DNA from 2 places in the Streptomyces sp. HUAS 31 genome. Region 2 is predicted to be linked to the other one. Evidence: riboswitches for the same ligand, from Rfam matches in the RefSeq annotation. Region 2 holds a riboswitch; the other holds the start of a gene.
The links. Region 2 has a riboswitch for glycine ahead of gcvT (glycine cleavage system aminomethyltransferase GcvT). Riboswitches for the same ligand answer to the same signal wherever they lie in the genome.
Positions count from the first base shown of each region.

Region 1: linked by a shared signal. The riboswitch ahead of gcvP (aminomethyl-transferring glycine dehydrogenase) and the one ahead of gcvT (glycine cleavage system aminomethyltransferase GcvT) in region 2 are both predicted to bind glycine.

Region 1 covers NZ_CP116353.1:1,597,397-1,609,280, reverse strand. Annotated here, with positions in the region: gene ftsR (transcriptional regulator FtsR) at 1-681, shown strand, start outside; gene PGH47_RS06945 (bifunctional nuclease family protein) at 767-1,240, shown strand; gene PGH47_RS06940 (MerR family transcriptional regulator) at 1,506-2,168, shown strand; partial or broken gene PGH47_RS06935 (DNA polymerase IV) at 2,280-3,848, shown strand; gene PGH47_RS06930 (PRC-barrel domain-containing protein) at 3,740-4,141, opposite strand; glycine riboswitch at 4,256-4,351, shown strand; gene gcvP (aminomethyl-transferring glycine dehydrogenase) at 4,526-7,411, shown strand; gene PGH47_RS06920 (hypothetical protein) at 7,535-8,056, opposite strand; gene PGH47_RS06915 (amino acid transporter) at 8,178-10,133, opposite strand; gene PGH47_RS06910 (histidine kinase) at 10,539-11,804, shown strand; gene PGH47_RS06905 (hypothetical protein) at 11,876-11,884, shown strand, end outside.
Region 2 covers NZ_CP116353.1:6,646,175-6,658,058, reverse strand. Annotated here, with positions in the region: gene PGH47_RS29760 (ABC transporter permease) at 18-1,016, opposite strand; gene PGH47_RS29755 (enhanced serine sensitivity protein SseB C-terminal domain-containing protein) at 1,377-2,174, opposite strand; gene PGH47_RS29750 (enhanced serine sensitivity protein SseB) at 2,341-3,132, opposite strand; gene PGH47_RS29745 (AAA family ATPase) at 3,274-3,948, opposite strand; glycine riboswitch at 4,118-4,216, shown strand; glycine riboswitch at 4,217-4,332, shown strand; gene gcvT (glycine cleavage system aminomethyltransferase GcvT) at 4,372-5,490, shown strand; gene gcvH (glycine cleavage system protein GcvH) at 5,612-5,989, shown strand; gene glyA (serine hydroxymethyltransferase) at 6,005-7,291, shown strand; gene PGH47_RS29725 (L-serine ammonia-lyase) at 7,384-8,751, shown strand; gene PGH47_RS29720 (glycoside hydrolase family 25 protein) at 8,846-9,403, shown strand; gene PGH47_RS29715 (EF-hand domain-containing protein) at 9,446-9,664, opposite strand; gene PGH47_RS29710 (helix-turn-helix domain-containing protein) at 9,749-10,696, opposite strand; gene PGH47_RS29705 (GNAT family N-acetyltransferase) at 10,762-11,394, shown strand; gene PGH47_RS29700 (YncE family protein) at 11,424-11,884, opposite strand, start outside.

The sequences.
Region 1 (11,884 bases), 5.0 Mb from region 2:
CTGATGAGCATCGGCACGGTGCTGAACGTGCTGCGCGACGAGTTCCCTGACATCACCATCTCCAAAATCCGTTTCCTGGAGTCGGAAGGGCTCGTCGAGCCGCAGCGAACCCCCTCGGGGTATCGCAAGTTCAGCGCGCAGGACGTCGAGCGGCTCGGTCACGTCCTGCGGATGCAGCGGGACCACTATCTGCCCCTCAAGGTGATCCGGGAGCACCTGGACGCGATGGAGCGCGGAGAGGCGGCACCGCTGCCGACCGTGTGCCGCCAGCGGGACGGCGAAACGGTCCTGGAGCCCGTGGAGGGGCCCACAGCGGCCCGGATCGGGCGGGCCGAGCTGCTGGCCGCCGCCGAGATCGACGAGCGCGAGCTGGCGGAGTGGGAGTCGTACGGCCTGATCGCTCCGCTGCCGGACGGGGTCTACGACGCGGAGGCCGTCACCGTGGCCGCGCTCGTGGCCGAGCTGGGGCGGTTCGGGATCGAGCCCCGGCATCTTCGGGTGATGAAGGCCGCCGCCGATCGTGAGGCCGGGCTCGTGGACCAGGTCGTGGCGCCGCTGAAGCGGCACCGCAACCCCCAGACCAGGGCTCACGCCGAGGCGCGCGCCAAGGAACTGGCGGGTCTCACGGTCAAGCTGCACTCCGCGCTGGTGCAGACGGCTCTCGGGGTACGGCTGCCCTGAGCGGGGCAAGCACAGGAAGGCCGGATCGGCCACCCGTTCTCTGCCCGACTACCCAAACGTCCCGAGCACGGCCTAGGGTTGCTGTGTGAACGAGCTCGATGTCGTAGGTGTCCGGGTCGAAATGCCCTCCAACCAACCGATCGTGCTCCTGCGCGAAGTGGGAGGCGACCGCTACCTCCCCATCTGGATCGGGCCTGGGGAGGCGACGGCCATCGCCTTCGCCCAGCAGGGCATGGCCCCCGCGCGACCGCTGACCCACGACCTGTTCAAGGACGTGCTGGAGGCCGTCGGCCAGGAGCTCACCGAAGTACGCATCACGGATCTGCGTGAGGGCGTCTTCTACGCCGAGCTGGTCTTCGCCAGCGGCGTCGAGGTGAGCGCCCGTCCGTCCGATGCCATAGCGCTCGCCCTGCGCACCGGAACGCCGATCTACGGCAGCGACGGAGTGCTCGACGACGCCGGCATCGCGATCCCGGACGAGCAGGAGGACGAGGTGGAGAAGTTCCGCGAGTTCCTCGACCAGATCTCGCCCGAGGACTTCGGCACCAGCAGCCAGTGAGACGGCGTGGGCGGGGCCGGGCGGACTTGCGGTCCGTGTCGGCTCGGCCCACAGTCGGTTACAGCTCAAATGCCGGCATTTGCCAGTGGCGAGCGAGAGCGTCCCGGGGCCCGCTCGGAAGGCATTCGGCTAGCCTTTCCCCGCGGTGGGGTACGGGAAACCACTCCTAGGGTGATTATCACTCGGCGTGCCGAGTGTGGCGATCGTTGACGCACCCCTGGTGACTGCCTACCGTCGAGAAGGCAGGTCAAGGACGGAGGTCGGCGTGAGAAGCAGCGGCGACGGTACGGCTGGGGGTGCTCCCGGGCGCAGTCTCGGGGCGAGCGGTCCGTACCCGCTTCACAGCAGCGCTGTTCAGGGCGGTGCTGCCGATCACGCTTCGCATCGGCCGACGGCCGTGCCGAGCACCGGCGGAGGGGCGGCGTCCATGGGGTCGGAAGAGATCGGCTACCGCGGTCCGACGGCATGTGCGGCCGCCGGCATCACATACCGCCAACTGGACTACTGGGCGCGCACCGGGCTCGTCGAGCCGAGCGTGCGGCCCGCGTACGGGTCCGGGACGCAGCGGTTGTACAGCTTCCGGGACGTCGTCGTCCTGAAGATCGTCAAGCGCTTCCTCGACACCGGTGTATCGCTTCAGAACATCCGCACCGCCGTGCAGCACCTGCGGGAGCAGGGCTTCAGCGACCTGGAGCGCATGACGCTGATGAGCGACGGCGCGACCGTGTACGAGTGCAGCTCGCCGGACGAGGTGCACGCGCTGCTCCAGGGCGGGCAGGGGATCTTCGGGATCGCCGTGGGTGTGGTGTGGCGGGACGTCGAGAGTGCGTTGTCGCAGCTGCACGGGGAGCGGATCGACACCGGGGAGACGCTTGTCGGGCACAATCCGGCGGACGAGCTGGCTCGGCGGCGTAACCGGGCGGTCTGAGCGGGCTTCGGTCCTGCGTCCGGTGGGCTGTCGGCCCTTGCCGGTGGCCAGTGGCTGCAAACGTGCGGTTGTAGCGGGGCATTGTCAGTGGCGTGAGGCAGCATCGGAGATGTGAGAAACGCGCCCACGATCCTGCATCTCGACATGGATGCCTTCTACGCCTCGGTGGAGCAGGCATCCAAGCCGAGCCTGCGTGGGAAAGCCGTGATCGTGGGCGGGCTCGGGCCGCGTGGAGTCGTCGCCACCGCGTCCTATGAGGCCCGGGTGTTCGGGGTGCACTCGGCGATGCCGATGGCGCAGGCGCGGAGGCTGGCGCCGAACGCCGCGTATCTCGTGCCGCGGTTCGGGATCTACCGCGACATCAGCGAGCAGGTGATGGCGCTGCTGCGGGAGCTGTCGCCGTTGGTGGAGCCGTTGAGCCTGGACGAGGCCTTCGTGGATCTGGAGGCCGGGGGAGCGGCCTGGGACGACTCGTCGGCGCGGCTGGTCGGGGCGAAGCTGCGCGGCGACATACGGGCCGCCACGGGGCTTGCGGGATCGGTGGGGCTGGCCGCGTCCAAGATGCTCGCGAAGATCGCCTCCGAGCAGGCCAAGCCGGACGGGATGGTGCTGATCGAGCCGGGGACCGAGCGGGCGATGCTCGGGCCCATGTCGGTGCGCACCCTGCCGGGGGTGGGGCCGGCGACGGGGGACCATCTGCGGCGGGCCGGGATCCATACGGTCGAGGAGATCGCCGAGGCCGGCGAGGACGAGCTCGTACGGCTGCTGGGAAAAGCCCATGGGCATGCGCTGTACGCGATGGCGCTGGCGCACGACGAGCGGCCCGTGGTGGCCGAGCGGGAGACGAAGTCCGTGTCGGTCGAGGACACGTACGACGTGGACATCCACGACCGGGTGCGGGTCGGGTTCGAGGTGCAGCGGCTGGCCGATCGCTGTGTGCGGCGGTTGCGGGGGGCCGGGCTGTCGGGGCGGACCATCGTGCTGAAGGTACGGCGGTACGACTTCTCGACCCTGACACGGTCCGAGACCTTGCGGGGGCCGACGGATGACCCGGCCGTGGTGCGGGAGGCCGCTGCCCGGCTGCTGGAGTCCGTGGACACGACGGGTGGGGTGCGGCTGTTGGGGGTCGGGGTCAGCGGGCTTGCCGACTACACGCAGGAGGATCTGTTCGCTCAGGCCGCGGGGGAGCTGGGGGAGCAGCAGGCGGTGGAGGGTGGGGAGGACGGCGCGGAGGCTGTGGCCGCGGCCCGGGGGGAGGAGCCGCCGAGTGAGCGGAGATGGCTCGCCGGGCACGATGTGCGGCATGCCGAGTACGGGCATGGGTGGGTGCAGGGGAGTGGGCTCGGGCGGGTGACCGTGCGGTTCGAGACGCCTGGGTCGACGGAGCCGGGGCGGGTGCGGACGTTTCGGGTGGAGGATCCGGGGCTGGAGGCGGTGGAGCCGTTGCCGCTGGTGGAGGAGCGGCCCGGAGGGGGTGGGGGAAGTCGGGGTGCTGCGGGAAGCGGGGGACCTGCCACGTCGGGGGCATCTGAGGGGGCTGTGGTCGGTGGGGTCGGTGGGGTCTGAGCCGGTCAGGGGTGGGGAGTCGTGGGGCCGTTGTTGTTGGGGGGTTCCGAGGGGGCCAGGTTGCCGAAATCGTGGTCGGGGGGAGGGGGCGGGGCCGTTACGTCGAGGCCGTAGTGGTGGTAGAGCTGGAGTTCCTGTTCGGGGGACAGGTGGCGGCCCACTCCGAAGTCGGGGGCGTCCTTGATCAGGGCGCGGTCGAAGGGGATGCGGAGGGTGCCCTCCACCAGCTCGCTGGGCTCCAGGGGGACGAAGGCGTCGCGGGAGAACAGGCCGGTGCGTATCGCCGCCCATTCCGGCACTCCGGTCGCGTCGTCGAGATAGACCTCGTCGATCGTGCCGATCTTGGTGCCGTTGCGGTCGAAAGCCTTGCGGCCGATCAGATTGCGCGGATCGATGTCGGTCTGCACGGGCCCTCCACTTGGTCGCAACTCATCCGTAAGCACTACGAAAAGGCAGAATGGTGAGAGCGGCCACTCGAAGGTCCGTGCGTCGACCTCGCTGGTAGGCTTTCTAACGGCTGCTGACCCCGCGCGGGAGAGTCCTCCGGACAACACCGGAGGCGCCGAAGGAGCAAATCCTCCCCGGAATCTCTCAGGCTCACGTACCGCACGGACGAGGTCACTCTGGAAAGCAGAGCGGGTGTCGACGGCTTCCGCTCTCACCGACGGTGAAAGCCGACGGCCTTCGGGCGGTCCGGTGAAGCTCTCAGGTTGAGATGACAGAGGGGGAGGCCGTCCGGGTACCCGCGCCGTGGTGCCCCTCGAAGGTCGTAAGACCAGGAGGCCTCCGCAATGACCGCCCATCGCATTCCGCTCTCCGAGCTCGAGCAGGGAATCCCCTTCGAGCAGCGTCATATCGGTCCCGATCATGAGGCCCGGGCCAAGATGCTCGCCCAGGTCGGGTACGGCTCCCTCGACGAGCTCACCGCCGCCGCGGTGCCGGACGTGATCAAGAACGCCGACTCCCTGGACCTGCCGGGAGCCCGCACCGAGGCGGAGGTGCTGGCCGAGCTGCGGTCGCTGGCCGACCGCAATCAGGTGCTGGACTCGATGATCGGGCTCGGGTACTACGGGACCTTCACCCCGCCGGTCATCCTGCGGAACGTCATGGAGAACCCCGCCTGGTACACGGCCTACACGCCGTACCAGCCCGAGATCTCCCAGGGCCGTCTCGAGGCCCTGCTGAACTTCCAGACCATGGTCGCCGAGCTGACCGGGCTGCCGACCTCCGGTGCCTCGCTGCTCGACGAGGGGACGGCCGCCGCCGAGGCCATGGCCCTGTCCCGGCGCATGGGCAAGAACAAGAAGGGCCTGTTCCTGGTCGACGCGGACGTGCTTCCGCAGACCATCGCCGTCATCGAGACCCGCGCCGAGCCGACCGGCGTGGAGATCGTCGTCGCCGACCTCAGCGAGGGCATTCCGGCCGAGGTCGCCTCGCGTGAGATCACCGGCGTGCTCCTCCAGTACCCGGGCGCCTCCGGTGTCGTACGGGACATCAAGCCGGTCGTCGACCAGGCGCACGAGCTCGGTGCCCTCGTCACCGTCGCCGCCGACCTGCTCGCGCTGACGCTGCTGAAGTCGCCGGGTGAGCTCGGGGCGGACATCGCGATCGGTACGACGCAGCGGTTCGGCGTGCCGATGGGCTTCGGCGGGCCGCACGCCGGCTACATGGCCGTCCACGAGAAGTTCGCGCGCAGCCTGCCGGGGCGGCTCGTGGGCGTGTCCGTGGACGCCGACGGCAACAAGGCCTACCGGCTGGCGCTCCAGACCCGTGAGCAGCACATCCGTCGTGAGAAGGCGACCAGCAACATCTGTACGGCCCAGGTGCTGCTCGCCGTGATGGCCGGCATGTACGCCGTGTACCACGGGCCCGACGGGCTGCGGAGCATCGCGCGGCGGACCCACCGGTACGCCTCGATCCTTGCTGCGGGCCTCGCGGCCGGCGGTGTCGAGGTCGTGCACGGCTCCTACTTCGACACACTGACCGTGCGGGTGCCCGGGAAGGCCGCCGAGGTCGTCGCCGCCGCCCGGGAGAACGGCGTGAACCTGCGCCTCGTCGACGCCGACCAGGTCTCCGTCGCCTGCGACGAGACCACGCTGCGGGCCCAGCTGGGCGCCGTATGGACGGCGTTCGGGGTCGAGGGCGACATCGAGGCGCTGGACGCGAGCACCGAGGACGCGCTCACCGACGGGGCGCTGCGCACCGACGACTACCTCGCGCACCCCGTCTTCCACCAGTACCGCTCCGAGACGGCGATGCTGCGCTACCTGCGCCGGCTGGCCGACCGGGACTACGCGCTCGACCGCGGCATGATCCCGCTCGGCTCCTGCACGATGAAGCTCAACGCGACCACCGAGATGGAGCCGGTCACCTGGCCGGAGTTCGGGCAGTTGCACCCCTTCGCGCCCGCCGAGCAGGCGCAGGGCTATCTCACGCTCATCCGCGAGCTGGAGGAACGTCTCGCCGAGGTCACCGGCTACGACAAGGTGTCCCTCCAGCCCAACGCCGGCTCGCAGGGTGAGCTGGCCGGTCTGCTCGCCGTGCGCGGGTACCACCGGGCCAACGGCGACGAGCAGCGCACCATCTGCCTCATCCCGTCCTCCGCGCACGGCACGAACGCCGCCAGCGCCGTGATGGCCGGCATGAAGGTCGTCGTCGTGAAGACCGCCGAGGACGGCGAGATCGACGTCGAGGACCTGCGGGCCAAGATCGAGAAGCACCGGGACGAGCTGTCCGTGCTGATGATCACCTACCCGTCGACGCACGGTGTGTTCGAGGAGCACGTCGCCGACATCTGCGCGCAGGTGCACGAGGCCGGCGGGCAGGTCTACGTCGACGGCGCGAACCTCAACGCGCTGGTGGGGCTGGCCAAGCCGGGCCACTTCGGCGGCGACGTCTCGCACCTGAACCTGCACAAGACCTTCTGCATCCCGCACGGCGGCGGCGGTCCGGGCGTCGGCCCGGTCGGTGTGCGCTCGCACCTGGCGCCGTACCTGCCGAACCACCCGCTCCAGCCGGCCGCCGGTCCGGAGACGGGCGTCGGCCCGATCTCGGCGGCGCCGTGGGGTTCCGCGGGGATCCTGCCCATCTCCTGGGCGTACGTCCGCCTCATGGGCGGCGAGGGGCTGAAGCGGGCCACGCAGGTGGCCGTGCTCTCCGCGAACTACGTCGCCAAGCGGCTGGAGCCGCACTACCCGGTGCTCTACACCGGGCCGGGCGGGCTCGTCGCGCACGAGTGCATCATCGATCTGCGCCCGCTGACCAAGGCGACCGGCGTGAGCGTCGACGACGTGGCCAAGCGCCTCATCGACTACGGCTTCCACGCGCCGACGATGTCGTTCCCGGTGGCCGGCACGCTGATGATCGAGCCGACCGAGTCCGAGGACCTGGCCGAGCTCGACCGGTTCTGCGAGGCGATGATCGCCATCCGCGCGGAGATCGAGAAGGTCGGGTCGGAGCAGTGGCCCGCCGAGGACAACCCGCTGCGCAACGCCCCGCACACCGCCGGTGCGCTGGGCGGTGCCTGGGAGCACGCCTACAGCCGTGAGGAGGCCGTGTTCCCGGCCGGGGTGTCGACCGCCGACAAGTACTGGCCGCCGGTGCGCCGCATCGACCAGGCCTTCGGCGACCGGAACCTCGTCTGCTCCTGCCCGCCGCTGGATGCCTACGACGACTGAGCCGCACCGGGCCTGCGCCCACGCGCACAACGCGCACCAGCAGAATGGGCTCCCCTTCGGCCACGCACGGCCGGAGGGGAGCCCTTTCGTGTGTCATGTCTGGCCCGCCGTGCCACCCCGACTTCAGGTGATCCCGGACGCCCTGAGCACCGCCCGCGCCTCGGCGTCGTCGATCTGATGCCGTAGCCGCTCCAGTACGTCGATGCCCTCCAGCAGGGTTCCGCTCGCGCGTGACCGGCGTACGCCTGTGTCCAGCTCGTGCCACAGCAGTGGGTTGGCGAGGAGGACGCGTGGGTCCAGTTCGAGGCGGCGGCCGTCCGCGTCGCGCAGGGTGAGATGTGTGCAGACGTCGCCGTGCTGCCGTACGGTCACCAGCTCGTCCGTGCGCACCGCCTGGCGGCGTACGAGGCCGCGCACCGCGAGCCAGCCCGGCCCGGCGGTCACGCGCTCGGGGAGCAGGATCGTGAACAGCAGGCAGGTCATGACCAGCCACAGCAGGGTGCGCGGCGGAGTCAGGGTGTGGGCGTCCCAGTCGACCAGCAGAGTCATGCCGAAGAAGGTCACGGCGCAGCCCGCGGCGAACCGGGCACTGTTCTGCCAGTGACGGTCACCGGTCGGGGCCGGGCGCGGTCTGCTTCCGTCCACAGTGCTGACGGTAGGGGCCGCCGGCGCAGGTGCGAACGGCGCTGACAGCGCTCTGACGTCTTACGGCTCATCGTTGACGCGATCCTGATGTGGCCGCGGCCGGTTCGGGCCGGTGTGTGCTTCAGCCGGTGTGGACGCGCGGTCGGCGGTCGCGGTCCGGCTCCGCCTCGCGCAGGACCTCTCGGGTGACCGGGGCGACCTCGCCCTGCCCGAAGAGGAAGAAGCGCAGGAAGTTGGCGAACGGGGTGCCCTCGGTCCACTCGAAGTAGATGTGGGGGATGCAGCCGGTCGTGTCGCGGACGTTCAGCAGCAGGGCGGCCAATGCGTTCGGGATGGAGGAGGACTCCAGGGTGAGGACGCGGTAGCGGTTGTGCATGACCTGGCCGCGCACGATCAGGCCGGCCTCGAACTCGGACGGGTCGGTGACCGTGACCTCGACGAAGACGAAGTCCTCCTGCTCCGAGAGGTCGTTGTCGGTGCGGATCTGCTCGATCTTGTCGCGGTACTCGGCCTTGTCCCGGCTGTCGGGCTCGTTGGCGATGAACCGGATCTTGCGGCTCGCCATGTCACGGATGAATCGTTCCGCCATGTCGTCGAGCGTCACGCTCGTGACACGGAGCTCGAAGGCGCGCAGCAGCCGCGACAGCAGGGAGATCAGGATGATGCCGGCGATGAAGCAGGCGCCGATCTTCACGCCGTCGGGGCGCTCGATGACGTTCACGACGGTCGTGTACAGGAACACCACCGAGATGACCGCGAAGCCGACGAACCAGTTGCGCTGACCGGCCTTGCGGGCCGCGATGGTCACGGCGATGGCGGCGGAGCTGATGAGCACCAGCACGCCGGTGGCGTACGCGCCGCCCTGGGCGTCGACGTCGGCGTCGAAGATCCAGGTCACCAGGAAGGCGACCAGGGTGAAGACGATGACCATCGGGCGCACCGCGCGTGCCCAGTGCGGGGCCATGCCGTAGCGGGGCAGGTAGCGCGGCATCAGGTTCAGCAGGCCGGCCATGGCGGAGGCGCCGGCGAACCAGAGTATGGCGATGGTCGAGACGTCGTAGACCGTGCCGAAGGCGTTGCCGAGGTACTCGTGGGCGAGGAACGCGAGCGCACGGCCGTTGGCGCTGCCGCCCGGCTCGAAGTCCTTCTCCGGGATGAGCAGGGTGGTGATGAAGCTCGTCGCGATCAGGAAGCAGCTCATGATCACGGCTGCGGTGGTGAGCAGCTTCTTGGTGTCGCGGATCCGGCCCGCGGGGTTCTCCTCGGTCTCGCGGGGCTCGCCCTTGACGTGCGGCATCACGGCGACGCCGGTCTCGAAGCCCGAGAGGCCGAGCGCGAGCTTGGGGAAGACGATCAGGGCCACGCCGATCATCACGAAGATGTTGCCGTGCTCGGCGGTGAGGGCCGTGGTCCAGTCGGTGACCACGTGCCCCTCGGTGACGACGTGGTACAGGCCGGAGACCACGACGACCGCGTTGAGCACGAGGTAGATGCCCACCAGGGCGACCGCGACCCCGATCGCCTCCAGGAAGCCCTTGAGGAACACCGCGCCGAGCAGCGCGACGAGGGCCAGGGTGATCACCATCTGCTTGTCGTGCAGCGCGCTGTTGAGGTGCGGGTTCTCGACCAGGTGGGTCGAGGCGTCGGCGGCCGACAGGGTGATGGTGATCAGGAAGTCGGTGGCCGCGAAACCCAGCAGGGTCAGGACGAACAGCTTGCCCTTCCAGAAGGTCAGCAGCCGTTCCAGCATGGCGATCGAGCCCTGGCCGTGCGGGCTCTCCTCGGCCACCCGCCGGTAGACGGGCAGTGCGCCCGCGAGAGTGACGATCACGAGCACGATGGTGGCGATGGGCGACAGCAGACCGGCCGCGAGGGCGGCGATGCCGGGCTGGTAGCCGAGCGTCGAGAAGTAGTCGACGCCGGTGAGGCACATGACCCGGTACCAGGGCTGACCCTCGTCCACGGGCTCCTTCTCGGCCTGCGAGTCCTTCGGAGCATGGCCCTTGCCCATGTCGGACAGACCCTCCAGCATCCAGGCGCGCAAGCGGCCGGGTGGAGGGTGTTCGGTGGTGGCCATCGGCCTGCTCCTGACGTGCGGGTCGGCATACGATTCCGGCCATCACACTGACGGCGGCACCAGCGTAAGCAGAGAGTGACGCCCGGGCCCACGGATCCAGGGGCTGTGGGCGTCAAGCTTCCGTTAAGACTGGCCGGGTCGGCGGTGGGCGCGCATCAAGAGGTGTGCTCCGGCACTTGTTCGGGCCTCATTGGGCTGTGTGGGCGGTGAGGGGTGAGGCGAGCGAGGGTGATCACTCAGCGTGACCGCTCAGCGTTGCCGTCGAGGCGAGTGCCAGGGGGTGTCGGTGTCGTGCCCGGCCGGGGCACGCCATTGTCAAGACAGTGTCAACGTCCATGTGAGGGGCGCCAGGGATGCGTCAAGGTTCCTGCCGCGCGGGCCCGCGGAGCGGTTCGCTGAGACCTGATGAACGAAGTACCGCGCGGACGGCTGAAGGTCTACCTCGGGGCGGCCCTGGGCGTGGGCAAGACGTACCGCATGCTCGATGAGGCGCGGCGCCGGGCCGGGCGCGGGGCCGACGTGGTGGTGGCGTTCGCCGAGTGCCATGGACGCCCGCGAACGGCCGCGATGCTCGACGGCCTGGAGGTCGTACTGCCGGCCCGATGCGCCCACCGGGGCGGTGAGTTCGAGGAACTGGACCTCGCCGCGGTGCTCGACCGACGGCCGGAGGTCGCCGTCGTCGACGACCTCGCCCACGGCAACGTCCCCGGCGGCGGGCGCAACGCCAAGCGGTGGCAGGACGTCGAGGCACTGCTCGCCGCGGGCACCGACGTCATCACGGCCGTCGACGTCCAGCATCTGGAGTCCCTCAAGGACGTGGTCGAGAAGATCACCGGGGTGCCGCAGCACGAGACGGTGCCCGACGAGGTCGTACGCCGGACCCCGCAGGTCGAGCTCGTCGACATCCCGCCCGAAGGGCTGCGCCGCCGCATGGCGCACGGCAACATCTGCGCGCCGGAGAGGATCGACGCCGCCCTCGCCAACTACTTCCGGCCCGGGAACCTGACCGCGCTGCGCCAACTGGCGCTGCTGTGGCTGGCCGACCGGGTCGACGAGGCGCTGAACACCTATCGCGCCGAGCACGCGATCGGCGGGGTGTGGGAGACCCGGGAGCGGGTCGTGGTCGCGCTGACCGGCGGTCCGGAGGGCGACACGATCGTCCGGCGGGCCGCCCGCATCGCCGCCCGGTCGGCCGGCGGGGACCTGCTCGCCGTGCACGTCACCCGCAGCGACGGCCTGGCCGCCGGGGCCTCGCACGCCTCGCTGGCCCGTCAGCGCCGGCTCGTGGAGGACTTCGAAGGCCACGACCAGCAGCGGCAGCGCGATCACGATCAGCCAGGCGCCCTCCTCGAACTTGGTCGCGGTGACAACGACGGACAGGACCGGTCCGCGCTGCATAGCCTGGAGTGCTCCTGGGCCGAGTGGGATCCCGGCGTGCCCCTGGTCCGGCTCTCCAGTGAACGGCGTGCGCTGGGCGGCCCCATCGCCGCGTACGTCCGTGACGTCATGGCCTCGGAGCCGGCTGCCCGGGTGACCGTGCTGATCCCGGAGACCGAGCCGGAGCGGCTGTGGCAACGGCTGCTCCAGAACCAGCGGGGAGCCGTCGTCGCGCATGCCGTCCGCAAGGAGACGGACGCCGTGATCTGCCGGTTGAGGTTCCGCTTGTTCTGACCCCGGCGCGCCTGCGACCTGCGGCGATCGGGTCGCCGTAAGAGAACCGTCAAAGGCGTGCAGCGGGCCGTATGGGAGCC
Region 2 (11,884 bases):
CCCCCTCTATCGATGGATCACTTGCTGCGAGGGTCGAGGGCGTCACGCAGCCCGTCACCCAGCAGGTTGAAGGCCAGGACGGTGATGAAGATCGCCAATCCGGGCACGAACATGTACTGCGGATCTGCGGTGTACAGATCGACAGCGTTGCTGAGCATGCCGCCCCAGGAGGCCTGCGGCGGAGCGATACCGACTCCGAGGAAGCTCAGCGCAGCCTCGAAGAGGATGTTCGTCGGGATGATCAGCGTCGAGTAGACGAGGATCGGCGCGACGAGATTGGGGAGCAGCTCGCGGAACAGGATGTACGGCCCGCGGGCGCCGAGGCTCGTGGAAGCCTCGATGAACTCTCGCCGGCGCAGCGTCATCGTCTGCGCGCGCACGATGCGGCCGATGTACGGCCAGCTGAAGAAGCCGATCACGAAGATCAGCACGCAGATGCGGAGCGGAAGGCCGTCGAGTCCGAAGAAACCGTCCTGCACGGAGGCGGAGATCGAGATCGCGAACAGCAGCAGCGGGAACGCCAGGAAGGTGTCCATCAGCCGGCTGATAACGCTGTCGATCCAGCCGCCGTAGTACCCGGCGATGATGCCGAGCACCGTGCCGATGACCACGGACAGGAGCGTGGCGCCTCCCGCGACCAGCAGCGAGACCCAGGAGCCGTCGATGATGCGGGCGAGCATGTCGCGGCCGTACTGGGGGTCGACGCCCAGGGGGTGGTCCCAACTCATTCCGCCCCAGCCGCCCTTGGGGGCGAGCAGGGCCGGGTCGATCAGGTCCTGGTTGAACTTGTTGGGGTCCATGCCGAAGACCCACTGGATCGGCTTGGAGAGCACAGCCATCAGCACGAGGCAGATGACGACGATGCCGCCGGCCATGGCGACCTTGTCCCGCTTGAAGCGCATCCAGGCGATCTGGGAGAGCGAACGCCCCTCGATCTGGCTCTTCTTGACTCCGGAGAGCACGGCCTCGGGCTGCGCTTCGGCCTCCGCTCCCGTTGTCTCGATCGGTGCGGTCACGGTGAGATTGACCCCTCTCGGCCGACGGTTGTCGACCCCCATGGCTGCCGCTGTAGCGGTTGCTTTCTCGTACACAGGACCGACCGGCCCATGTCTTGCGGGGAGTCTTCAACGCTTTGGCGATCTGTTGCCAGAGGTGACCGGGAAAGTATGCGCAACCGTGATGCTGTCTGGGGGGTTCCGTTATCCGAACAGCGGGTAACGCCCGGCGGACGCGAGTCAGTTGGGGCGTATGAGGGCGGACCGGGACCTTCCGATCACATCTACGCGCGGAGATTTGCCTAGGAAACCGCAGTCAACACCCCTGCGCACCTACGAAGTAGGGAAACCGACTGAACGGTAGGTTAGCGCGTTCGATGATCAGTAACGGCCCTGTGCCGGTGGGTAACCGTAGCCTCCGGCGGGGGCCTGAGCGGGTGCGGCGTGCGCCTCGCGGTCGTAGAACGGACGGGCGCTCGCGCGCATCCACATGGCGATCGGATCGTCCTCGTCGGACATCGCCACGGTCGACACCGGCAGCCCGTCAGGGACCGCCGCGATCGACTGGAGCATCATCGAGCGCACCGAGTCCACCGCCGACGGGCTGGTGTCGTACACATCGAGGCCGATGGCGAGATACGGCGCACCGAGCGCCGGCTGCACCCAGGCGCGGCGCAACGAGCGGACGGCCTGGGTCCGGTGGGCGTTCTGCGCGAGCAGGGCGTAGAACTGCGGGATCTCGATGGCGGGCTCCGACAGCCGCAGCGGACCGGCGGGCTGGCGGTCCAGGCCCGTCGCGATACGGCGCAGGTCGAGCCAGGGGATGCCGACGCCGCCACCAGGGGCGTGCGGGTTCAGCCAGAGGCCGTAGTGGTCCGGATAGAGGGTGCGGGCCACGTCGACGCCGTCGACCACCTCGTAGCTGCGGTTCCAGCCGCTGGCGGAGAGCTCCTGGGCGGAGGTGACGCACGGGGCGTAGCCGTACCCTTCGACCTCCATGTTTCCGTACTGGGCGTCCGGGGACCCGGCCTGGCCGTGCCAGAGCAGCATCCAGACCTGGCCGGCGGAAGGGGTGGCGAGGGCCCGCAGGAGGGCCTCGTAGGCGTCGTAGCGCCCGGGCGTCACCTGGCGCAGCATGTGCTCGACCTGCCCGGTCGAGGTTGTGCCGCTCGCGCTCACGATTTACCGCCCCTTCGGGAAACATGGCTTGTGAGCCCCAGCTTAGGCGCTCCGCTGGGAGAGCCGGATGGAGCTCGGGTCCTATTGTGGGCTGCTTGCTGCGGGTCGTGTGTGGCTTGTCGCGCAGTTCCCCGCGCCCCTGGAGGGGCGCTGCCCCTGCCGGGTGTCAGGAGTCGCGCGTGTAGAAGGGCCGTACCTTCGCGCGCATCCACTCGATCACCGGGTCCTGGGCCACGTCCAGGAGGACCAGGTTGACCTGCCAGGGCAGGGGGGCGCGGGTGAGAGCCCGGGCCAGGGCCTCGGTGGGGGCGGCGCGCAGGTCGCCCTCCCAGTGGGAGAGTTCGACGCCTATGAACATCACCGGGGCGGCCGTCTCGATCGTCGCCAGGCAGCGGCGCGCCGTCGCGACCACGCCGGTCGCGGCGAACTCGGCCGACGCCGCGGCGAGGAAGTCGATCGGGTCCTCCTGCCAGTCCGGCTCGTAGAGCTTGACCCGGCCGCCGGAGGTCGGGCCGTCCAGCGGGGTGCGGCCCACCCGGCAGAGCTCGGCGACGGCCGCCGGTGGCAGCGGGACGCCGACCACGCCGTCGGGGTTCAGGGCGATGCCCACGTGCGGCGGCAGTCCGCGCGCGAACTCCACGGCCGGCGCGACCGTGAACGCCATGTGGGAGCCGACGACCTGGCGGAACTGCTCCTCGGAGCTGAAGACCGGGACGTATGCCTGGCCCCCGATCTCCACCGTGGGCAGGTCCAGCGGGCCGCTGTCCGGGCCGCCGCCGTTGGGCAGGGGCACCCAGACGAAGCTGCGGCCCAGCACCTCGACGATCCGGGCGCCCGCCGAGGGCATGCCGAGGGAGGCGGAGAGCACCTCCTCCAGTTCATTGCCGGGCCAGCCTCCGTGCGGGTGGAGGTGGGCCCGGGCCGAGAAGTCCGCGGGGAGATCCGCTGGGAAGTCCATCTGTCTGACCGCCTGCTGTGAACCACGTCTGAGGCTCAGAAGGCTAGCCGGTGTCCGCCCGCCGCAGGGCTACGGGCGGCCCGCCCGCGCACACGGCCGGCCGGACCCCGGCACTCCGGGCCGGCCGCCGCATGCTCCGGGTCAGCCCGCGAACCCGATCCGGCGCAGCACGTCCGCCGCGTCCCGGTCGATCAGCACCGCCGAACCGCAGCCCTGCGGCAGATCGCCCTTCGCCGCCGAGCGCAGCAGCCGGGAGGCCGCCCGGCGGTGCCGCAGGAAGGCGTACCGCGAGACGCCCCGGCCGCGCTCGCGCTGGCCTTCCAGGGCGGTGCCCGGCGTCACGTCGAGCAGCAGCAGGTGCAGGGTGCCGCCCCGGCGGCGGGCCGCGCGGGCCAGCCAGCCGCGCACCCAGGCCTGTGTGCCGCAGTCGTGCACGACGACGCCCTCGCCGGAGCGCAGCGCGCGGCGCAGCCCGGCGTAGTGCGCGAGGCGGACCAGGGGGCGGTAGACGGCGTACGGGAGGAAGCCCGGCAGCCGGGCGTCCCAGCGGTCCCGGGTGTCCTGGGAGTCGATGCGCAGGCCCTTCACCGTCCGCCGCATCAAGGTCGACTTGCCGCTGCCGGGCAGGCCGGTGATGACGACGAGGTCCTCGGGGCCGAAGAGCAGCGCGTGCGGGCTGTGGCCGGAGCGGTCGCGCAGATCGCGGACCACGGGTGCGGGACACGCGACGTGCGCTTCGACACCGGGTGCCGCGGGCTGCTTGGGCAGCGCGATGCCCGAGGTCGTGGCGTACGCCGTGGTGCGGTTCACCGTCATCGTCCTCCTCCGGGGTCAGGAGTCCCCATCCCCACTGAGCGTAAAGAGAAGGTAATAGAGGATCTCCTCCTTTTCGTTCGCTTCCTGCCACAAGCCGGTTACAGAGATGGCCTGCCCCCGACGGGGTCCGGCATGCAATGATGGCGGCGCCAACTGCATACCGGCCGTTTGAATCCGCGCGGGAGAGTCCCCAGCAGTGCATCGCTGGGGCGCCGAAGGAGCAAGTCCCTCCCTTGAATCTCTCAGGCCCCGTTACCGCGCGGGCGAGGCACATCTGAAAAGCGGGTCGCTGTGTGCACAGCGGCTCCACCCAAGGTGCAAGCCATGATCACCGTCTCCGGGATCATGGCGAACCTCTCAGGTTCCGATGACAGATGGGGAGGAACGACCTCGCCTGTCATGCCTTTGGGAGACAACGGACCGATGAGCAGCACCGAACCCCGTCGTACCGCGCTCGATGCCCTGCATCGCTCGCTCGGCGCCACGATGACCGACTTCGCCGGCTGGGACATGCCCCTGCGCTACGCCTCGGAGCGCGACGAGCACACCGCCGTACGCACCAAGGCCGGCCTGTTCGACCTCTCGCACATGGGCGAGATCACCGTGACCGGCACGGACGCGGCCAGGCTGCTGAACCACGCCCTCGTCGGCAACATCGCCTCCGTCGGTGTCGGCCGCGCCCGCTACACCATGATCTGCCAGGCCGACGGCGGCATCCTCGACGACCTGATCGTCTACCGGCTCGCCGAGACCGAGTACATGGTCGTCGCCAACGCCTCCAACGCCCAGGTCGTGCTCGACGCCCTGGTGGAACGATCCGCCGGCTTCGACGCCGAGGTCCGCGACGACCGCGACGCCTACGCGCTGCTGGCCGTCCAGGGTCCCGAGTCCCCCGGCATCCTGAAGTCGCTGACCGACGCCGACCTCGACGGCCTGAAGTACTACGCCGGCCTGCCCGGCACGGTCGCCGGCGTCCCCTCGCTCATCGCCCGCACGGGCTACACCGGCGAGGACGGCTTCGAGCTGTTCGTGAAGCCGGAGCACGCCGTGGAGCTGTGGCAGGCGCTCACCAAGGCCGGCGAGGGCGTCGGCCTGGTCCCCTGCGGGCTGTCCTGCCGGGACACGCTGCGCCTGGAGGCGGGCATGCCGCTGTACGGCCACGAGCTGACCACCGCGCTCACCCCCTTCGACGCCGGGCTCGGCCGGGTGGTGAAGTTCGAGAAGGAGGGCGACTTCGTCGGGCGCGAGGCGCTGACCGAGGCCGCCGAGCGCGCCGCCCAGAACCCGCCGCGCGTGCTGGTCGGCCTGATCGCCGAGGGGCGTCGCGTCCCGCGTGCCGGGTACCCGGTCGTCGCCGGCGGCGAGGTCATCGGCGAGGTCACCTCTGGTGCGCCCTCCCCCACCCTGGGCAAGCCCATCGCCATGGCGTACGTCGACGCCGCGCACTCCGCGCCCGGCACCGCCGGGGTCGGCGTGGACATCCGCGGCAGCCACGAGCCCTACGAGGTCGTGGCGCTGCCGTTCTACAAGCGGCAGAAGTAACGCCACAAGAAGAGACTGACAGCGGCAGGCGCGTGACTCTGCGCACATTTCCGCTGATCACTCACGTATCCAGCGGTCCCTCATTCATCACCACTCCCGCGCGTACAGGAGAATTCAGGCCATGAGCAACCCCCAGCAGCTGCGCTACAGCAAGGAGCACGAGTGGCTGTCGACCGCCGAGGACGGCGTCTCGACGGTCGGCATCACCGAGTTCGCGGCCAACGCGCTCGGCGACGTCGTCTACGCCCAGCTCCCCGAGGTCGGCTCGACCGTGACCGCGGGTGACACCTGCGGCGAGCTGGAGTCGACCAAGTCCGTCTCCGACCTGTACTCCCCCGTCACCGGTGAGGTCACCGAGATCAACGAGGACGTGGTGAACGACCCGGCGCTCGTGAACTCCGCCCCCTTCGAGGGTGGCTGGCTGTTCAAGGTACGCATCACGGAGGAGCCGGCCGACCTGCTCTCCGCCGACGAGTACGTCGCCCACACCGCCGGCTGAGGAGTCGTATCCCTTATGTCTGACACGTCTGACAAGTCGCTTCTGAACACACCCCTGCATGAGCTGGATCCGGCGATCGCGGCGGCTCTGGATGCCGAGCTGGAGCGTCAGCAGTCGACGCTGGAGATGATCGCGTCGGAGAACTTCGCTCCGGTCGCGGTCATGGAGGCGCAGGGCTCGGTCGCCACGAACAAGTACGCCGAGGGCTACCCCGGCCGGCGTTACTACGGCGGCTGTGAGCACGTCGATGTCGCCGAGCAGATCGCGATCGACCGGGTCAAGGAGCTGTTCGGCGCCGAGTACGCCAACGTGCAGCCGCACTCGGGTGCCTCCGCGAACCAGGCGGCGCTGTTCGCGATCGCCCAGCCCGGCGACACGATCCTGGGCCTGGACCTCGCGCACGGCGGCCACCTCACCCACGGCATGCGCCTGAACTTCTCCGGCAAGCAGTTCAACGTGGTCGCCTACCACGTCGAGACCGACAGCGGCCTGGTCGACATGGCCGAGGTCGAGCGCCTGGCGAAGGAGCACCGCCCGAAGGTGATCATCGCCGGGTGGTCGGCGTATCCGCGCCAGCTCGACTTCGCCGCGTTCCGCCGGATCGCGGACGAGGTCGGCGCCTACCTGTGGGTCGACATGGCGCACTTCGCGGGCCTGGTCGCGGCCGGTCTGCATCCCAACCCGGTCCCGCACGCCGACGTGGTGACCTCCACCACCCACAAGACCCTCGGCGGCCCGCGCGGCGGGATCATCCTGGCCCGCAGCAAGGAGTTCGCCAAGAAGCTGAACTCCGCGGTCTTCCCCGGTTTCCAGGGCGGCCCGCTGGAGCACGTGATCGCCGCGAAGGCGGTGTCCTTCAAGGTGGCCGCGTCCGAGGAGTTCAAGGAGCGCCAGCAGCGCACCATCGAGGGTGCCCGCATCCTGGCGGAGCGGCTGACCGCGCCGGACGCCCGCGAGGCGGGTGTGAACGTGCTGTCCGGCGGCACCGACGTGCACCTGATCCTGGTCGACCTGCGCGCCTCCGACCTCGACGGGCAGCAGGCCGAGGACCGCCTCCACGAGGTCGGTATCACCGTCAACCGCAACGCCGTGCCCGACGACCCGCGCCCGCCGATGGTCACCTCCGGCCTGCGGATCGGCACCCCGGCCCTGGCCACCCGCGGCTTCACGGCTGAGGACTTCACCGAGGTCGCCGACGTGATCGCCGAGACCCTCAAGCCCGCCTACGACGCCGACGCGCTCAAGGCCCGGGTCAAGGCACTCGCCGACAAGCACCCGCTCTACCCCGTTCTGAACAAGTAGTTCCTTTCCGTGGGGTGTCCCGCACACTGGTCAGTGAGCGGGCGGGGCACCCCGCGGAAGCCTTCTGCACCACCCCGTATTGAGGAGTCCCCGTGGCCATCTCGGTCTTCGACCTGTTCTCGATCGGCATCGGCCCGTCCAGCTCCCACACGGTCGGCCCGATGCGCGCGGCACGCATGTTCGCCCGCCGCCTGCACAACGAGGGCGTACTGTCCTCCGTCGCCTCCATACGCTCCGAGCTCTACGGCTCGCTCGGCGCCACCGGCCACGGCCACGGCACCCCCAAGGCGGTGCTGCTCGGCCTGGAGGGCGACTCGCCCCGCACCGTCGACGTGGAGACCGCCGACGAGCGGGTGGAGAAGATCAAGTCGTCGGGCCGCCTGAGGCTCCTCGACGACCACGAGATCCCGTTCGACTTCGACAAGGATCTCGTGCTGCACCGCCGCAAGGCCCTGCCCTACCACGCGAACGGCATGACGCTGTGGGCGTTCGACGCCTCCGGCGAAGAGCTCATGTCCAGGACGTACTACTCCGTGGGCGGCGGCTTCGTCGTCGACGAGGAGGCCGTCGGCGCGGACCGGATCAAGCTCGACGACACCGTCCTGAAGTACCCCTTCCGCACGGGCGACGAGCTGCTGCGCCTGACGCAGGAGACGGGTCTGTCGATCTCGTCGCTGATGCTGGAGAACGAGCGGGCCTGGCGCACCGAGGACGAGATCCGCGAGGGCCTGCTGGAGATCTGGCGGGTGATGCGCGAGTGCGTGTCCCGCGGCATGGCGCGCGAGGGCATCCTGCCGGGCGGCCTGAAGGTCCGCCGCAGGGCCGCGAACACCGCCCGCAAGCTGCGCTCCGAGGGCGACCCGAAGGCGCTCGCCATGGAGTGGATCACGCTCTACGCGATGGCCGTGAACGAGGAGAACGCCGCGGGCGGCCGCGTCGTGACGGCCCCCACGAACGGTGCGGCGGGCATCATCCCGGCGGTCCTGCACTACTACATCAACTTCGTGCCGGGCGCCGACGAGGACGGCGTGGTCCGCTTCCTGCTCGCCGCGGGCGCGATCGGCATGCTCTTCAAGGAGAACGCCTCCATCTCCGGCGCCGAGGTCGGCTGCCAGGGCGAGGTCGGCTCCGCCTGCTCCATGGCGGCCGGCGCACTCGCCGAGGTGCTCGGCGGCAGCCCCGAACAGGTCGAGAACGCCGCCGAGATCGGCATGGAACACAACCTCGGCCTCACCTGCGACCCCGTCGGCGGCCTCGTCCAGATCCCCTGCATCGAGCGCAACGGCATGGCCGCGGTGAAGGCGGTAACGGCCGCTCGCATGGCGATGCGCGGCGACGGCTCCCACAAGGTGTCCCTCGACAAGGTCATCAAGACCATGAAGGACACGGGCGCCGACATGTCGGTCAAGTACAAGGAGACGGCTCGGGGAGGGCTGGCGGTCAACATCATCGAATGTTGACAATTCCACGTCAGGAACGCGTCAGCCGTGCCACGGTGGGGCATACACCCAGTCCAACTCCTGTCCCCCCACCGGTACATCAGGGAGTCCCCCCATGCTGCGCGGCATCGACGTAAGCGCGTACCAGTCCTCGTCCTACGACACCGACGGCCTCTCCTTCGTCTTCATCAAGGCGACGGAGGGGCGCTCCTACATCAACCCCAAACTCGCCGCCCAGACGAAACGCGCCCGTGACGCCGGCCTGGTCGTCGGCTTCTACCACTTCCTCTGGCCCGGCAACCTCTCCGCCCAGGCCGACTACTTCGTCAGCAAGGCCCCCGAGAAGGCGGGCGACATCCTCGCCGTCGACTGGGAGACCACGAGCGAGGGCACTCACGCCAGCAACGCGGAGAAGGACCTCTTCATCCGCAAGTTGAGAGAGAAGCGCCCGAACAACCCGGTCGTGCTCTACTGCAACCGTCACTACTGGCTCAACGTCGACACCACTTCCTACGCCGGGCACGGCCTGTGGATCGCCGACTACGTCACGGCCGGCAAGCCCCGCATCCAGGCGAAGTGGCGCTTCCACCAGTACACGGACAACCCGCTGGACAGGAACGTCGCGAACTTCTCCAGCAAGGCGGCACTCCGGGAGTGGGCCGAGAACGCCTGAAGGGGCGCCTTCCTCTGGAGGAGGCGCCCCTTCATGGGCCTGCTACTTGTTCAGGAAGGCCCAGAACTCGTCGAAGGACAAGAGCTTGTCGCCGTTGAGGTCGCGGCTCTTGATGATCGCCTCGGCGACCGCCTCGGTGACGTTCCAGTCGCCGGCCTGTGCGAGTGCGGTCTTGAACTCGGCGGCGGTGATGGTGCCGTCACCGTCCGCATCGATGCGCTCGAACTGCTTGCGTGCTTCCTCGATGTCGATGTGCGCCACCGGTCCGCCCCTTTACTCGCGTCTACTCGCGTCTGTCGTGTTTGTGCTGGCCTGCTGCCGCAGGTCACATTAGCCGCGGTCAGATTAGCCGCCCACGCACGCCTCCAGTGCGGCGACCACCCACGCGAACTCCGCGCGGTACGCCGACTCGGGCCCGCGGCCCTTCACGACGGACAGCAACTCGCGGTAACGGGCGACCTCGTCGCTCACACTCGACCGCAGGCGTTCCAGCACCATGGCCGGATCGGCGTCGCCGATCAGGTCCCGCAGGATCCGCCCGGCCTCGGGCGACGCGGGGTCGACGCCCCGCCCGAGCGCCTCGGCGGCGAGGTGCACCAGCTTCCGGGAGAACCACATCGACGCCCCGGCCGGTGTCTCCGGCCCGCGCCCGGCCGCGTTGAACTCGGCCACCTTGCGCATCCGCGCCCGGAACCGCGGGTCCTGGATCAGCTCGGCCAGCTCCACCCAGGCGTCCACCTGCTCGGACGTCGGGTCGTCCGGCAGATCCACGGCCATCTCCCGCATCCGGTCGCGGACCACGGGGTCCGCGGAGTCCAGTCCGTGGAACATCTCGTCCACGAACTCCTCCAGGACGCGCCGCCGCTCGGCGGCCGACAGTCGCGCCAGTCGATTCATCAAGGTCATCTCCTCTGCGGTCGACCCGCGTCGCGCCACGGTCGACAGCACCGCACGGGTCACTTTCAGAGAGCGGATCTGGGCGTCCAGGGCGGCGACATGCGTGGCCGCCACCGACGCCACGTCCTTCTCGCCGCTGACCACCTTCCGTACGTCGTCCAGGCCCAGACCCAGTTCGCGCAGGGTGCGGATCAGCTCCAGGCGGGCGACGGACTCGGCGTCGTAGAGGCGATAGCCGCCGGAGGAGCGGGTGACCGGGTGCAGGACGCCCTCGTCGGACCAGTAGCGGATGGTCCGTACGGTCAGTCCGGTGGCCCGGGCCAGCTCGCCGATGGTGAAAAGTCCGGTGCCGTCGTACGGGGGGTCTGGGGGGTGTCCCCCCGGATGGTGCAGCATGTTTGCGAGTGTGGGCCTTCCACTGGGTGGAGACTCAAGGAGTCGAACGGGAGGGACAGGGCTTCGTGGAAACCCTGCGGGACATTCTCGACTCGGTGGCGCGGGGCGTCTTCCCGCCCGCGGACGGCCGTACGACGGTCCTCCCCCAGCCCTCCCTGCGCGACGCGGGTGTCCTCGCCTTCACCGCGCACTCGGTCGTCCTCACCGACGAGGACCCGGCGTGGGTGTACGACACCCTGCGCGAGGTGGACTGCGACGCGCTGGCCGCGCCGATGAACCCGCGCTTCCTGGCCGCCTTGATGGAGCGGACCGGGCGCGGGGCGGAGACCGTCGACGCGGTTCTGGTCGCCGAACCGCTGCCGGGCACGCCGCCGCTCGCGCTGAGGGAGATCGAGGACGCCGGGCACTCCCGGGTCGGCTATGCCCGACGCCGGCGCGACGACGTGCGCGCGTGGGCGGCGGACGGCGGGGTGCTGGTGATGGGGCGCGGGGTCGCCGGGCGGCTGGAGGTCTCGGTGGAGGTGGACGAGGGGGTACGGCACCGGGGGCTGGGGCGCCTGCTGGTGACCGCGGCCCGGCATCTCGTCACGGAACCGCTGTGGGCCCAGGTCACGCCGGGGAACGCCCGCAGTGCGCGGACGTTCCAGGCGGCGGGCTATCGGCAGGTGGGCGCGGAGCTGCTGCTGCACACGCGGTAGCCGGCGAAGGGTGTCCGGCCCGGTGGCGGCTAGCGGAAGATGCCGGTGTGGCCGAGGGAGTAGCGGCCCGGCTGCGGGTACACGGCGAGGCCGTGCGGGCCCTCGCCCACCTGGATACGGGCGAGTTCGGCGCCGGTGCGGGTGTCGATGGCGTACACCTCGGAGTCGTAGCGGCCGGAGAGCCACAGCACCTTGCCGTCGGCGGAGACGCCACCCATGTCGGGGCTGCCGCCCTCGGGGAGGTGCCACTTCCGGGTCAGCCTGTTCCGGGTGAAGTCGAAGACGGAGACGGTGCCTTCGCCGCGGTTGGAGACGTACATCTCGCGTGAGTCGCGGCTGACGTAGAGGCCGTGGGTGCCCTTGCCGGTGGGCAGGAGCTTCGGGGTGTCGAACTTGTCGCCGTCCAGCACCCACATGCCGTCGGCCATCATGTCGGCGATGTAGAACCGCTTGCCGTCCGGGGAGACCTTGACGTCCTGCGGCATGGCGC